DNA from 2 places in the Streptomyces sp. NPDC101166 genome. Region 1 is predicted to be linked to the other one. Evidence: riboswitches for the same ligand, from Rfam matches in the RefSeq annotation. Region 1 holds a riboswitch; the other holds the start of a gene.
The links. A riboswitch is a leader RNA that binds a small molecule or an ion and turns the genes downstream of it on or off. The one in region 1 is predicted to bind cyclic di-AMP.

Region 1 (7,036 bases):
GGGGCTGGACAAGGGTCATGTGGTGAACGATCTGCTCTTCCGCCGCGTACAGCACGGGGAGCGCGGGGATCACTGACCGGCCGAAATCCCCTACACCGCCGTCCTCTCGCTCGTTAGGGTCGATGCCGTGGCCATCAGTCCGCCGTTTCCGCCGTACCCGCCGGACCCCGGCACCGCAGCCGAGGGCGTTGGGCTCCGGCACGCGCACTGGTGGCAGCACAAGTGGGTCCGCTACGGCGCCCTGATCATGCTGCTCGCGCTGTCCGGACTGGTCATCCTGGCCCTCGTCCGGGAACAGACCGGCACGCAGGGGTTCCTGGTGGGCCTCGGGCTCGCGGTCCTGCCCGTGCCGCTGCTCATAGCCGCGTTCCGCTGGCTGGACCGGGTCGAGCCCGGCCCCTGGCGGAACCTGATCTTCGCGTTCGCGTGGGGGGCGTGCGCGGCGGCGCTGATAGCGATCGTCGCCAACAGCTTCGCGACGAGATGGATCGCGACCTCGACCGCCGACCCCTCCAGCGCGGACACCCTCGGCGCGACGGTGATAGCCCCGGTCGTCGAGGAGTCCGCGAAGGCGGCGGCCGTGCTCCTCGTCTTCCTGTTCCGCAGGCGGGACTTCACCGGGCTGGTGGACGGCGTCGTGATCGCCGGCGTCACCGCCACCGGCTTCGCGTTCACCGAGAACATCCTCTACCTCGGCACCGCGTTCGGCACCGACCAGCTCAGCGGCGACAGCGGCATCGCCTCGGTGACAGCGGCGACCTTCTTCGTACGCGTCATCATGTCGCCGTTCGCGCACCCCCTGTTCACCGTCCTGACCGGCATCGGCTTCGGCATCGCGGCGCTCTCCGGAGAGGGCCGGCGGGTGCGCCGTGTCCTCCTCCCGCTGGGCGGACTGCTGCTCGCTATGGGCATGCACGCCTTCTGGAACGGCTCGTCGGTCCTGGGCGCGTGGGGGTTCTTCGCGGTGTACGGGGCGTTCATGGTGCCCGCGTTCGGCGTGCTGACCTGGCTGGTGGTGTGGACGCGGCAGCGCGAGCTGGGCACGGTCCGCGAGGAGCTGCCCGTGTACGCGGCGGCCGGCTGGATCACCCCGGCGGAGCCGTACGCGCTCGGCTCGATGCGGGCGCGCCTGCTGGCCCGCAAGTACGCCCGGCAGCACCTGGGCAAGCCCGCCGCGCGGACGGTCACGCAGTACGAGGCCTACGCGACGTCGCTGGCGTTCCTGCGGCACCGGGGGCGGCTCGGCCGGGCCGGCGCCGACTTCGTCTCCCGCGAAAGGGAACTGCTCGACGAGCTGTGGCGGCGCAAGGACGTGGCCCGGCCGGCGCTGGAGCACGCGGCCCGTATGACGGCCCCTCCGGTACCGGTGACCGTGCCGCCCTGGCCGGTCCACGGGATGTACGGGCACCCGGCGCCGGGGCCCTTCCCGCAGCCCGGCCCCGGCGGCCCGGGGTCGTACGGGGGCTACGGGGCGCCCGGGGCTTACGGGTCGCACGGGGCACCCGGCGCCTACGGGTCGCATGGCGTGCCCGGCGCCTACGGGTCGTACGGGGGGCACCCGCACGCCGCCGGGCCCACGGGACAGCCGGAGCACGCCGGGCAGCCCGGGTACGCGGGGCAGCCCGCACCCGTGGCCGGACCCGGATACACCGGGCACACGGGGCTTCCGACCTACCCGGGCCACACCCCCTACGGGTGAACCCGAGGAACGGCACCCGCCCTCAGGCGTCCTGACACTCGTGCAAGGCCCACGGCACTCCGGCGCCGCTCACGCGGACGCCTCCGTCAGCCGCGCGACCTCCGCCTCCGTCAGTTCGAGTCCGCCCACCGCGAGCAGCGCCGGCAGCTGGTCCACCGTCCGCGCGGAGGCGATCGGCGCGGCCACCGTCGGCTGGGCGGCGAGCCAGGCCAGGGCCACCGTGGCGACCTCGGCGTCGTGCGCTCGGGCGACCTCGTCCAGGGCGACCAGGACCCGCCGGCCCCGCTCGGTCTGAAGGTGCTTGGCCGCGCCCTCGGCCCGCGCGCTGTCGACCGTCGCGCCGGGCCGGTACTTGCCGGTGAGGAAGCCGGAGGCGAGCGAGAAGTAGGGGACGGCGGCGAGTCCGGCCTCGGCGGCGGCGTCCTGCAGCGCGCCCTCGTAGGTGTCGCGGGAGACCAGGTTGTAGTGCGGCTGGAGGGCCACGTACCGGGCTAGCCCCTCACGGTCGGAGAACTCCAGGGAGGCGCGCAGGCGATCGGGCGAGATGTTGGAGGCGGCGATGTGCCGCACCTTGCCCGCCTTCACCAGCTCGTCGAGCGCGCCGACGATCTCCTCGACGGGGACCTCGGGCTTGTCGAAGTGGGTGTAGTAGAGGTCGATGTGGTCGGTGCCGAGGCGGCGGAGGGAGGCGTCGGCGGCGGCCTTGATGTTGGCGGCGGTCAGCCCCTGGTAGTCGGGGTGCTGACTGACCTTCGTCGCGACGACGACGTCGTCGCGGTTGCCGCGCGCCTTGAGCCACTTGCCGATGAGGGTCTCGGACTCACCGCCGCTGTTGCCCTCGACCCAGGCGGAGTAGGAGTCGGCGGTGTCGACGAAGTTGCCGCCGGCGGCCGTGTAGGCGTCCAGGACGGCGAAGGTGGCCGCCTCGTCGGCGGTCCAGCCGAAGACGTTGCCCCCGAGGGCCAGCGGGAAGACCTCGAGGTCGGAGGAACCTAGCTTGCGCAGAGAAGTCATGCCTCACTTCAACGCGACGGCCGGAGGCGCGCATTCCGCACCTCCGGCCAAGAGTTCGCAAACGTCAGGGCAACCTCAGGGGTTGAGCCCCTTGTCCCGCAGCCAGGCCGCCGGGTCGATGCCGGAGCTGCCGCCGCCGGGGTGCACCTCCAGGTGGAGGTGGGCGCCGGTGACGTTGCCGGTGGCGCCGACGCGGCCGATGACCTCGCCGGTGGTGACCTTCTGGCCGACGCTGACGCTGATGGAGGACTGGTGGGCGAACCAGATCTCGGTGCCGTCGTCCAGGGTGAGCTCGGTCTTGTACCCGTACGACCCGTCCCAGCCGGCCGAGGTGATCGTGCCGCTGTGCACGGCCTTGATCAGGGTGCCGGTGGGGGCGGCGAAGTCGAGCCCGGTGTGGTGCCCGGAGGACCAGTAGGCGCCGGCCTCACCGAACGTCGAGGTGAGGGTGTACGAGGAGGTCGGCAGCGTGTACTGGCCGGCGAGCTTGGCCAGGCGCGCGGCCTCGGCCTTCTCCGCGGCTTCCTCGGCGGCCTTCTCCTTCGCGGCGGCGGCCTTGGCCTCCGCCTCCTGCTTGGCCTTCGCGGCCGCGTCGGCCTCGGCCTTGACGGCGGCCGCCTGGGCTGCCGCGGCCGCCTTGGCCTCGATCTGGGTCTGCTGCGACTCGGCCTGCGCCATGATCCGGCTGCGGAGCACCTCGCCGGCGTCGGTGGTGCTCTCGGCGACGGTCTGGTCCACGGCCGCGGCGGCCACCGGCTCGGCGGCGACGCTGCCGAAGGCGGCGAGGGCCGGCGCGCTCTCCTGGGGGGTGTCATCGTCGGAGATGAGGGAACCCACGGAGGGGAGGTCCGGCATGGAGATGGAGACCGGCGGCTTGCCGGTGTTGGCGCTGGCCATGCCGGCGCCGCCGACGGCGGCTATGACGCCGACGCCGAGAACGGTGGAGCTACGGGCGAGGCCGCCGCGCTGCTTGGCGACACGATGCCGGCCGCGAACCGGGCGAACGGACTCCGCGGTGGGGTTCCATTCCTCCCAGGGGCCCTCGTCGGTGCGGTAGCTGCCATAGCCGAACGTCTGGCTGGGCACGGAGGGGGCTTCTGCGGCAGGCCGGTTGGACGCCACGCGGGCGTACTCCTTTCCTTCCGTCGCCTACCGGGTTAGCTGACGGGTTCGGAGCGGGAAGGTCTCCTACGCGCGTAAACCGGCCGTTGTCATACGGCGGCTACGCGTGATTCACCCCATGGTGGTGGTTCCCCGGTTCCCTTGCGGGATTCGGCGCGTGCGCACGGAGCCGACTCTTGTGTCGGCTGGGACGACCGCGCTGCGTTATCGAACGTTAATAGACTCCGGGGCATGTTTCCAAGCCGTTCTTCTTGATCAACAACATTTCTGGCCTGGACGTTCTCCCCAGGAGCGGTGAAAAACGGGCGAGTTGACCGCCCCCTCCACCCCCACGGGTCACCCCTGAACCGGACACCGCAGGTGACGGGCGCTCAGGCGTCGTGCACAGGGCGCTCGCCCGATCACTGGACGTGATGATGATCAAGGAAGGCCACTCCTCCCGGGCGGTACACGCCGTAGCTCTCCGGAGGGAGACGCACCGAGGGCCGGAACCCAATGGGTTCCGGCCCTCGGCCTTCAGTAGCGGGGACAGGATTTGAACCTGCGACCTCTGGGTTATGAGCCCAGCGAGCTACCGAGCTGCTCCACCCCGCGTCGGTATGACACCAGTGTAGACCATGCGCGGGACCCCGATTGACCACCGGCCTGTCAGGGGCGCTCAGGGCCCCGGACAGGCCGGACACCGGGGTGCGCTCAGGGCGCCGACAGGTGGCTGTTGGGAGCTTTGGCGCGCTCCTCGTACTCGGGCAGCACCAGCACCTCCACACCCGCGGACGCCAGTCGCCCGCTGCCGTCGGCCTCGCGGACGAAGGTGTCCGGCTCCCGCCAGGCCGTCACCACACGGCGGACGCCCGCGTCCAGGATCAGACGGGCGCAGGGGGCCGGCCGGGAGGAGCGCTGGGCGCAGGGCTCCAGGCTGCTGTACACGGTCGCCGTGGCCAGCCGGGGATCTGCGGGGTCGATCTTCGCGAGGGCCGCCTCCTCAGCGTGGACGACCGGATCGCCGGCCTCCCGCGAATGACCGCGCGCCAGCTCCGTCCCGTCGGCGGCCACCACCACCGCGCCGACGCTGAACGCGGTCCGCGACGGCGGGCAGGCGGCCGCCAGCTCGCAGGCGAGGGCCAGCCAGTGCCGGTCGGCTGCGACGGGCAGCGGGCCGGCGCCGGGCGCGGTGGGCTCGTAGCGGGTGAGGACGACGTCCTCGATGCGCCGCGTCTCGACCAGCCGCAGCCGTCCGCCCTGGTAGCCGCCGGGGCCGAAGAGGCGGGGCGCGTCGGCGTCGCCCACGAAGAGGGGGGCCAGGACGAGCTGGATCTCGTCGGCGAGGCCTTGCTGGAGGAGCTGGGTGTGGATCGTCCCGCCGCCCTCGACCATGAGGCGCCGCACACCCCGGACGTCATGCAGGTGTTCGAGGAGCCGGCGCCAGTCCAGGGCCGGGCCGAGCGGGACGACGTCGGAGGCGATGCCGAGCGAGCGGGCGCGCCCGGTGCCCTCGTCGGTGGTGTAGACGACCTTCTCGCCGCCCGTGTGCCAGAAGTTCGCCGCCGGGTCCAGCTCGCCGGTGCCGCTGACCGTGACCTTGAGCGGGTACTCCGGGCGGCCCGCGGCGACCCGGGAGGCCCTGCGGTCCGGGGAGTTGACCAGGAGCCGGGGGTTGTCCGCGCGGATGGTGCCGGCGCCGACCAGGATGGCGTCCACCGAGGCGCGCACCTCGTCGACCCGGTCGAAGTCGGCGGGGCTGGAGAGCAGCAGGCGGTCGGGGCCGGTGTCGTCCAGGTAGCCGTCGAGGGAGACGGCGGCGGACAGCAGGACGTACGGGTACGGCATCGCGCGACCTCTCCCTTGGTTCAAGTTTGAAACAAACTTACACTGGTGGCATGACGACCCGCTGGCTCACCCCCGAGGAGCAGCGCGCCTGGCGCGCTTACGTCGCCGGCTACCTCCTCCTGGAGGACGCCATCGACCGGCAGCTCCAGCAGGAGGCCGGCATGCCGCATCTCTACTACTCCATCCTCGCGAACCTCTCCGAGTCGCCGAAACGCCGGCTGCGGATGACGGACCTCGCCGAGCGGCTGAAGATCACCCGCAGCCGGCTGACGTACGCGGTCACGCGACTGGAGAAGGACGGGCTGCTGCGGCGCGAGGACTGCCGCTGGGACCGGCGGGGGAGCGTCGCGGTCCTGACCGACGAGGGCATGACGGTCCTGGAGAACACGGCGCCCGGCCATGTCGACACGGTCCGGGCCTTCCTGTTCGACCGGCTCACCCCCGAGCAGGTGGGGCAACTGGAGGAGATTTTCACGCAGGTCACGCGGGGACTCCAGGGCGACGGCGCAGAGAGCGCGCCGGAGGACCTCCCCTGGCGTCGCCGGTCGTCGCCGTGCTCCGGGAACGAGTGAGGCCGGCCGCCCGCACCCGCGCGCCGCATGGCCCACGTCACAACCGACGGCAGTTGCTTCAAACTTAAAGCATGGGATAGCGTCAGGCTCGGTCGATCTGCTTCAAAACTGAAGCATCCGTTCCCGGACCGGGAGGACCCTCATGCCCGACACCCCTGCCGCCACCCCGCGAGCCCGAGTCCGGGTGCCGCTGCGCTTCGGCGACGGATACTCCGTCGACGCCGAACTGGTCACCTTCCACGGCCTGGCCGACGGCCAGGAGCACGTCGCCGTGGTCCTCGGCGACCCCGGCCCCGTCCCCCTGGTCCGACTGCACTCCGAGTGCCTGACCGGCGACGTCTTCGGCTCCGCCCGCTGCGACTGCGGTCCCCAGCTGCGCGAGGCGGTCGAACGCATCGCCGACCGCGGTGGCGTGCTGCTCTATCTGCGCCAGGAGGGCCGCGGCATCGGCCTCTACAACAAGCTCGACGCGTACGCCCTCCAGGACCAGGGCCTGGACACCTACGAGGCGAACGCCGCGCTCGGCCTGCCGGAGGACGACCGCGACTACACGGCCGCCGCCCAGATGCTGCGCGCCCTGGGCATCTCCGGGCTCGACCTGCTCTCCAACAACCCTGACAAGGCAGGCCAGTTGCGGGCGCTGGGCATCGACGTCCTCGACCGGGTGCCGACGGGCGTCTTCACCACCGAGCACAACGTCCGCTACCTGCGGGCGAAGGTCCTCCAGACCCAGCACACGCTGCCGCTGGCGAGTCTCACCGAACTGAGCGTCGGCTGAACCCCCCTGACGCCGCGGGACTAG
Region 2 (7,036 bases), on a different contig from region 1:
CGCGCCCTTGGCCGTGATGTGGTCCCCGGAGGACTCCCCGCGCAGCCTGCGGCCGATCCACGGCACGAGGTACTCGCGCGCCCACTGCACGTCGTCGCGGCGGACGTCGAGGGCGCCGCGGGGCGGCAGCGGCGGCCAGGGCTGCTCCGGGTCGGCCGGGACCTCCAGGCCGAGCGCCTGGCCGGCGCGCAGCGCCACGCGCGTGTGCCCCTCCGGGGAGAGGTGGAGCCGGTCGTGGTCCCAGGCCCGCCGGTCCTGCACGGACCTCAGCGACCACAGGTCCAGCACCGGACAGCCGTAGCGGTCGGCGACGGCGCGGACGTGCCCGTTGTACGTGGCGATCTTGCCGCGCAGGTGCTTGAGGACGGGGACGCCACGGGTGTCGAAGCCGGTCGTCACCATGACCGTGCCGCATACGGCGGTGAGTTCGGCGATCGCCCGCTCGAACCGCTCGGCCACCTCGTCCGGGTCGGTGCCCGGACGGAGGATGTCGTTGCCGCCCGCGCAGAAGGAGACGAGGTCGGGCGCGAGTTCGACGGCCCTCGGCAACTGGTCGGCCATGATCTGGTCGAGCAGCTTGCCGCGCACCGCGAGGTTCGCGTACCGGAAGTCGCCCTCCGGCCGCCGGTCCGCGAGCAGTACCGCGAACCGGTCGGCCCAGCCGACGAACGCCCCGTCGGGCCCGGGGTCGCCGACGCCCTCGGTGAAGCTGTCCCCCACCGCCACGTACGACCCGATCACTGATCTGCTGTCACTCTTCGAATCGTCTGCCACAACCGTGCATGATTCACCTTCGAATGTGACCTACGCGACCGTAGGCAGGGGTTGACTGGCGGTGAGAAAGGACACTCTTAAAGAATTTGCCAATCAAGGAATAAGGGACCACACGCGGAAGTCGTTGATGCGGAAGTGGCTCCACGTGGTGCGGAACGCGAAGTGCCCGCCGGTGTAGGGCTCGGGGTCGGTGTGGTCGAACACGAGCCGCCCGTTGTTCCACCACTGGACCGTGGAGCCGTCGGAGACGATGCGGACACGGTTCGGCTCGCCCGCGACGAGCAGCGGCTCGCTGTAGTCGTACAGCAGCGGCCGCTCTCCCGGCCGGCCGACGTAACGGCGCATCCGGGTCGTGGTGTTGGAGTTGGCGCCGTAGCCGACGTAGTACGTCTCGAGGTGGTCGTACTCCGCGAGGGCGCCGCCCCTGGACGTGGCGAAGAGGTCGTCCGGGGAGCGGACGTCGACGGCGTTCCAGAAGTTGTTGAGGTCGGAGACGCGGTCGTTGGCCCCGCCGGCGGAGACGGGGGTCGCGGTGTACTGAAGGACGCACGGTCCTTCGAGCCGCTTCCGGTACCAGATCGTCGCGCCGGCGGGCACGTCCACCTCGAGGGTCCCCCGGGAGGCGGCGACCGTGCCGCCCTTCTCCAGTTCCACGGCCCATCGGCACAGGCCGTGCCGGAAGTCGTCGTGGGCGACCAGCCGACGGCGCCGGGGCGCTCGGCCGTCGACGGGAGCGGCGTTCGCGGTGACCGCGGGGGCGATCGCGGCGAGGGCGGCGCCGGCGGCCAGGGCGCCGAACGCTCTGCGCGAGGTCGTCATGGGGGAACGGCTCCTTTGTGACGCGCGGAGTACGGCGGACAGCGCGGGTAAGCGCTTGCCCGCCGAGGGGCGGAGCTCACTGTGCCCTCGCTCCGCCACCGCTGTCGACACCGCGGGAGCCATGCCACGAGACCGCGATACGACGATCAGGGACTCGCGGCGGCCGCCGGGCCCCCTCTCAGCCGACGGAGACGCCGTGCGAGCGGAGGTAGGCGACCGGGTCGACGTCGGAGCCGTAGTTCGGCGTGGTGCGGATCTCGAAGTGCAGGTGCGGCCCGGTCACGTTGCCGGTCGCGCCGGAGAGGCCGATCTGCTGGCCGGCGAAGACGCTCTGGCCGGCCGAGACGGAGAGCGCGGAGAGGTGGGCGTACTGGGCGTAGTAGCCGTCTGCGAGCCGGATGACGACCTGGTTGCCGTACGCGCCGCCCCAGCCCGCGGAGACGACCGTGCCCGCGCCGACGGCCTTGAGGGAGGTGCCGGTCGGGACGACGAAGTCGACGCCTGTGTGGTAGCCGCTGGACCACATGCTGCCGGACATCCGGTACGGGGTGCCGACGGCGGGGTTGGACACGGGGAGGTGGAAACCGGAGACGTTGCCGCCGCCGTGGGCGCTCTGCCCGGCCGACGCCTTCGTGGCGGACTTCGAGGAGTGCGAGGAGTGCGACGACTTCGAGGACGCCGAGGACTTCGAGGCGGACGACTTCGAGGAGTGCGCGGAGCGCGAGCTCTTCGACGCCGTGTCACCGGCGGAACCGGCGCTGCCCGCGGAACCGCCCGCCCGCTTGCCGATCGACAGCTTCAGACCGGGGTGGATGAGCGAGGGGTCCTCGCCGACGACCTCGCGGTTGTCGGCGTACAGCTTCTGCCAGCCTCCGCGCACGTGCTGCTCGTCCGCGATCCTGGAGAGGTAGTCGCCGGACCGGACCGTGTAGGTCGTGGTGTTCGCCGCGGCCGGGGCGTCGGTCGCGGCCGTGCGCTGCGCGACCGGAACGGTCTGCACGGGCTTGTCCGAGACGGAGGAGACGGACTGGGCCGCCGACTGGGCGGGGGCCGCGTGGGCGCCGGCGGCGCCGATGAGCGGGAGGGCGAGAGCCGCGCCGCCGGTGCCGGCGGCGGCGATGGAACGGCTGAAGCGCGGGGCCTTGGGACGGCGGTGCTTACCCTTCGCGGGCATGGCGGGTTCCTCTCCGGCGCCTGCGAGGTGAGCTGTCGGGTGCGGGCTGGAGATGCCCGGCCGCGCCGGAGCGCGGCTTTACCCCAAGCCTGTTCCGGAGACCGGAACAGGCGGTCGTGCCTGTGGGTCCCCCGCTCCTGCCGTGGACGGGTGAGTGTCTGCGGGTTCCGGTCGGCGGCAGGATTCGGCGTCCGTCCGGATTGGCGTGAAACGTAAGCGACTGGGACACGCGGCGACAAGCGAAGGTTGCGCCGGTGACGCCCTCGACGTGATCCGCTGCGCCGCACTCCCGTCACACTGCGTGCACCAGGTGACGGATTCTGCGGAAACACCCATGAAAACTCCATGAATTACGTGAACATGACCAACGACGCACGGTCACGAATATGACGCTGCTCACGCCGCACCGCTCCAGCGCCCCTTATTTCAGACCGAGTTGAATGAAGGACTTCAAATTCGGACAGAGCACTCAGATGCGACGCAGGCGGATAACCGTCGCATCGAGGTCACCGCGCAGTCCCGTGCGCAACCCGTGATGCAACAGCACCGCACCTCGGTGCACTTCGCCCGTTTCGAGGCATTCGTACGACGCCTTCGGGTCGAGGCCGCGCAACCGCACCGCCGGCGCCGGCTCGCCGTAGCGCTGCGCCTGGAGCCAGGCGAGCACGACGCTCTCGTCCTCCCCGCGCACGTACTGCACCGCGCTCAGCCCGCCCTCGGGGGCGCGCAGCCGGTGAAGATCGCCGTGCTGGACGAGGGGCCGGATCTCCTTGTAGAGATCCACCCAGTGCCGGGCCTCGGCGAGTTCCTCCTCGGTCCATTCGGACAGGTCTCCGCCGACGCCGAGCACTCCCGCCATCGCGCTGACGAACCGGAACCGCAGCGAGCTGACCCGGCCGTTGAGCTGGGTGTTGGGGCTGTCGGTGACCCAGGCGGCCATCACTCGCGCGGGATGGATCTGGCTGAAGCCGTGCTGGATGGCGAGCCGGTCCAGCGGATCGGTGTTGTCGGAGGTCCACACCTGGTCCGTACGGCTCATGATCCCGAGGTCGATCCGCCCGCCGCCGCCCGAGCAGGACTCGAAGGCGACGCCGGGGTGCGCCGCCCGCAGCCGGTCCAACAGGGCGTACAGACCGCGCACATGGTCCACCCAGAGCCGCTGCGGATACGGGTCGTCCGGCCAGCCGGCGTCGGTGAAGCAGCGGTTGAAGTCCCACTTGACGTAGTCGATGGGCGCACTCGAGAGCAGGGTGTCGAGGCGCTGCCACAGGTACTCCTGGACGTCCTCGCGGGCGAGGTTGAGGACCAGCTGGTTGCGCAGTTCCGTCCGCCTGCGTCCCGGTTGGAACTGCACCCAGTCGGGGTGCGCCCGGTACAGGTCGCTGTCCGGGTTGACCATCTCGGGCTCGACCCAGATGCCGAACTGCATGCCGAGCGCGTGCACGTACTCGGCGAGCGGCTTCAGGCCCTTGGGGAAGCGGTCGGGGTTGGGCGTCCAGTCGCCGAGCCCCGCGTGGTCGCCGGTGCGCGCGCCGAACCAGCCGTCGTCGACCACGAACAGCTCGACGCCGACGGCCGCGGCGCGGCGGGCGAGGGTGGCCTGCTGCTCCTCGGAGATGTCGAAGTAGGTGGCCTCCCAGGAGTTGAACAGCACCGGCCGGTCGCGCTCGGCGTCCGGGATCACATGGGCGCGCTGGTAGGCGTGCCAGGCGCGGCTGGCGCCCCCGAAGCCCTCGTCGGTCCACAGGCCGGCGAACACGGGGGTGGTGAATTCCTCGCCGGGCGCGAGCCGCAGCAGGCCCGAGTCGTCGTAGCCGGCTCCGCCGGTGATCTGCACGCGCGCGTCGGGCAGTTGGGCGACGGAGATCCGCCAGGACCCGGACCAGCCCAGGGCGCAGCCGTAGACCTCGCCGCGCTCCTCGGTGGCGTCGGCGTCCAGGGCGACCCAGGGCAGGTGCTGGTGACTCGTGTGGCCTCGGCGGCTGCCGATGACCTTCTCGCCATAGGTGAGGGGCGCGCGGGTGAGCCGGGACTCCGCGGCCCAGCGGCCGTGCAGCTGGGACAGCCGCCAGCCGTCGCGGTCGGGCAGGGTCCAGACGGCGGAGTCGGCGCGCAGCAGTTCCAGCGGCTCGTCGCCCTGCTCGCCCTCGTGGCGAAGCGTCGCCCAGCGCTCCACGACGTCGCCCCGCATCCGGTAGTGCAGGGTGACGGCCAGCCGGCCGTCGCGGAAGCGCAGCCGCAGCTCGTCGCCCTCCTCGCCGCCGTGCGTCTCGTGGCCGACGAAGCTCCACTCGGTGCCGCGCCGCCCGGCGGTGCGCACCGACAGGGCGGGCCGCACGAAGCGGGCCCCGCCCTCCACGGGGTACTCCTCGCGGCCGTCGAGGGGGGACTCGAAGGCCCAGTAGTCCGGCAGCGGGCGCACGGCCAGCGCCTGCGCGTCGGCGAGCTCCATCCGGGGGCCCCAGTGCAGGTGCACGAGCTCGTCGGTCTCGGTGACATGGACGGCGTAGCTGCTGGCGGGCCCGGAGAGGAGCCAGGTACGGCCGTCGGCGTCGGACTCGGACATGAAACCCCCACTGATTCGAACAGGTGCGATCAATCGTCGACATCATCCGACGTCGGCGTTCACTGAGCAAACGTCACGGGACGCGCTGCGGGGGAACGGGTGACGCCGGGTGGGCCGCCTCGGGCGGACCGGAGGACGCAGGGTGAGCCGGAGCTCGCACAGGGCCGTGACCGGCCTCTCGGGACCCAGGAGCGCCCGGCGCGTGAGCCGGGCTCACATGGCCCTGGGCGGATGCCACGTCCGGGCCCCGCACGGGACCGAGCAAACCCAGCACCACCGGCCTCGAAACCCGGGCCCACCCAGCGTCTGAGCCCGGCTCAGACGGCCCAGGCAGACGCCACGTGAGCCGAGCCCCGCACGGGACCGAGCAAACCCAGCATGACCGGCCTCGGAATCCGGACCCACCCAGCGCGTGAGCCGGGCTCACACGGCCCGGACAGGCGCCGCGTGGGTCGGGCCGCGTACGGAGCTGGGCGGGCGCCGCCTGGGTCGGGCCTGTTCACGGTGCGTGGGCGGGCTCGGCCGGGCCTTGGCGCACTGTCTGTGCGGCCTCGCGTGGAACGGGCGGGCACCGCCGAAGCGGCCTCGCTTGAAACGGGCGCGCACCGCCGAAGCGGCCTCGCTTGAAACGGGCGCGCACCGGGGAAGCGGCCTCGCACAGAACGGGCGGGCACCGCCGAAGCGGCCTCGGGAGGTGGCCGTTCGACGTGCGGTGGCGGGCGGTGGACGGCTGCCGGGGGCGCGAATCGATGTCGTATGGTCAAGGAAGTTCCGTCGGTCACCGAGCCGCGCCGACGGGGACCGACCGGGAGGGAGCCCCCGTGACGCAGCAGATCCCGTCGACCGAGCCCGAGCTGGCCGGTGTGCGCAACTTCCGTGACGTGGGCGGTCTGCCGACCGCCGACGGCCGCAAGGTGCGGCACGGCGTGCTGTTCCGCAGCGGCCACCTCGCGCACGCGACCGGCGAGGACGCCGCGTTCCTGGCCTCCCTCGGCCTGCACACGATCTTCGACTTCCGCAACGCGGCGGACCTCAGGCTGGAGGGCCCGGACGTCGAGCTGCCGGGCGTGCGCAACGTGAACCTGCCGCTGTCCGACCCGGCGGACGGCGCGGAGTTCTGGAAGATGGTCCGCGACGGCGACATCGACCAGCTGCGCCGGATCCTGGGCGACGGCAAGGCCGCCGGCCGGATGATCGCCTCCTACCGCTCGATCATCACACAGCGCACGGCCGAGCACTCCCGGGTGCTGCACGCGCTGGCCGAGGACAGCGTCCCCGTGCTGATGCACTGCGCGGCGGGCAAGGACCGCGCCGGCCTGTCCGTCGCGGTGACGCTGCTCGCGCTGGGCGTGGAGCGCGACGCGATCCTCGTCGACTACCTGGAGTCCAACGCCAAGCACCGCCGCTACAAGGTGCGCCGCAGCGGCGCCTCCGCGGACACCTACTCCCCCGAGGTCATGGAGCTGCTCGGCCCCCTGTTCGACGCCCGCGCGGAGTACCTCACGGCGGCGCTCGAGACCATCGAGGCGACCTGGGGCGGCGTCGACCCCTATCTGGAGCAGGGCCTCGGGCTCACGGAGCAGACCCGGGAGCGGCTCCGGGAGCGGCTCCTCGACTGAGGGGTCCGCGCCCTGCGCCCGTCCGGCCGCCGCGCTACTTCGCGCCGACCTCGAACAGCAGCCAGATGAACGCGGCGAGGGCGT

Region 2: it holds a riboswitch for cyclic di-AMP, as region 1 does, so the genes downstream of both, ACIRS4_RS04510 (peptidoglycan DD-metalloendopeptidase family protein) here and ACIRS4_RS34055 (M23 family metallopeptidase) in region 1, are expected to answer to the same signal.

What each region holds. Positions count from the first base shown of each region.
Region 1 covers NZ_JBIWPF010000031.1:33,909-40,944, reverse strand. The annotation lists gene trmB (tRNA (guanosine(46)-N7)-methyltransferase TrmB) at 1-76, shown strand, start outside; gene ACIRS4_RS34065 (PrsW family glutamic-type intramembrane protease) at 128-1,699, shown strand; gene ACIRS4_RS34060 (aldo/keto reductase) at 1,769-2,713, opposite strand; gene ACIRS4_RS34055 (M23 family metallopeptidase) at 2,789-3,835, opposite strand; cyclic di-AMP (ydaO/yuaA leader) riboswitch at 3,843-4,001, opposite strand; tRNA gene ACIRS4_RS34050 (tRNA-Met) at 4,356-4,429, opposite strand; gene ACIRS4_RS34045 (dihydrofolate reductase family protein) at 4,529-5,662, opposite strand; gene ACIRS4_RS34040 (MarR family winged helix-turn-helix transcriptional regulator) at 5,713-6,234, shown strand; gene ribA (GTP cyclohydrolase II) at 6,377-7,012, shown strand; gene ACIRS4_RS34030 (ASCH domain-containing protein) at 7,033-7,036, opposite strand, start outside.
Region 2 covers NZ_JBIWPF010000002.1:30,719-37,754, forward strand. The annotation lists gene ACIRS4_RS04500 (SGNH/GDSL hydrolase family protein) at 1-741, opposite strand, end outside; gene ACIRS4_RS04505 (DUF6250 domain-containing protein) at 868-1,593, opposite strand; gene ACIRS4_RS04510 (peptidoglycan DD-metalloendopeptidase family protein) at 1,772-2,767, opposite strand; cyclic di-AMP (ydaO/yuaA leader) riboswitch at 2,772-2,930, opposite strand; gene ACIRS4_RS04515 (alpha-galactosidase) at 3,237-5,333, opposite strand; gene ACIRS4_RS04520 (tyrosine-protein phosphatase) at 6,155-6,952, shown strand; gene ACIRS4_RS04525 (DUF6126 family protein) at 6,987-7,036, opposite strand, start outside.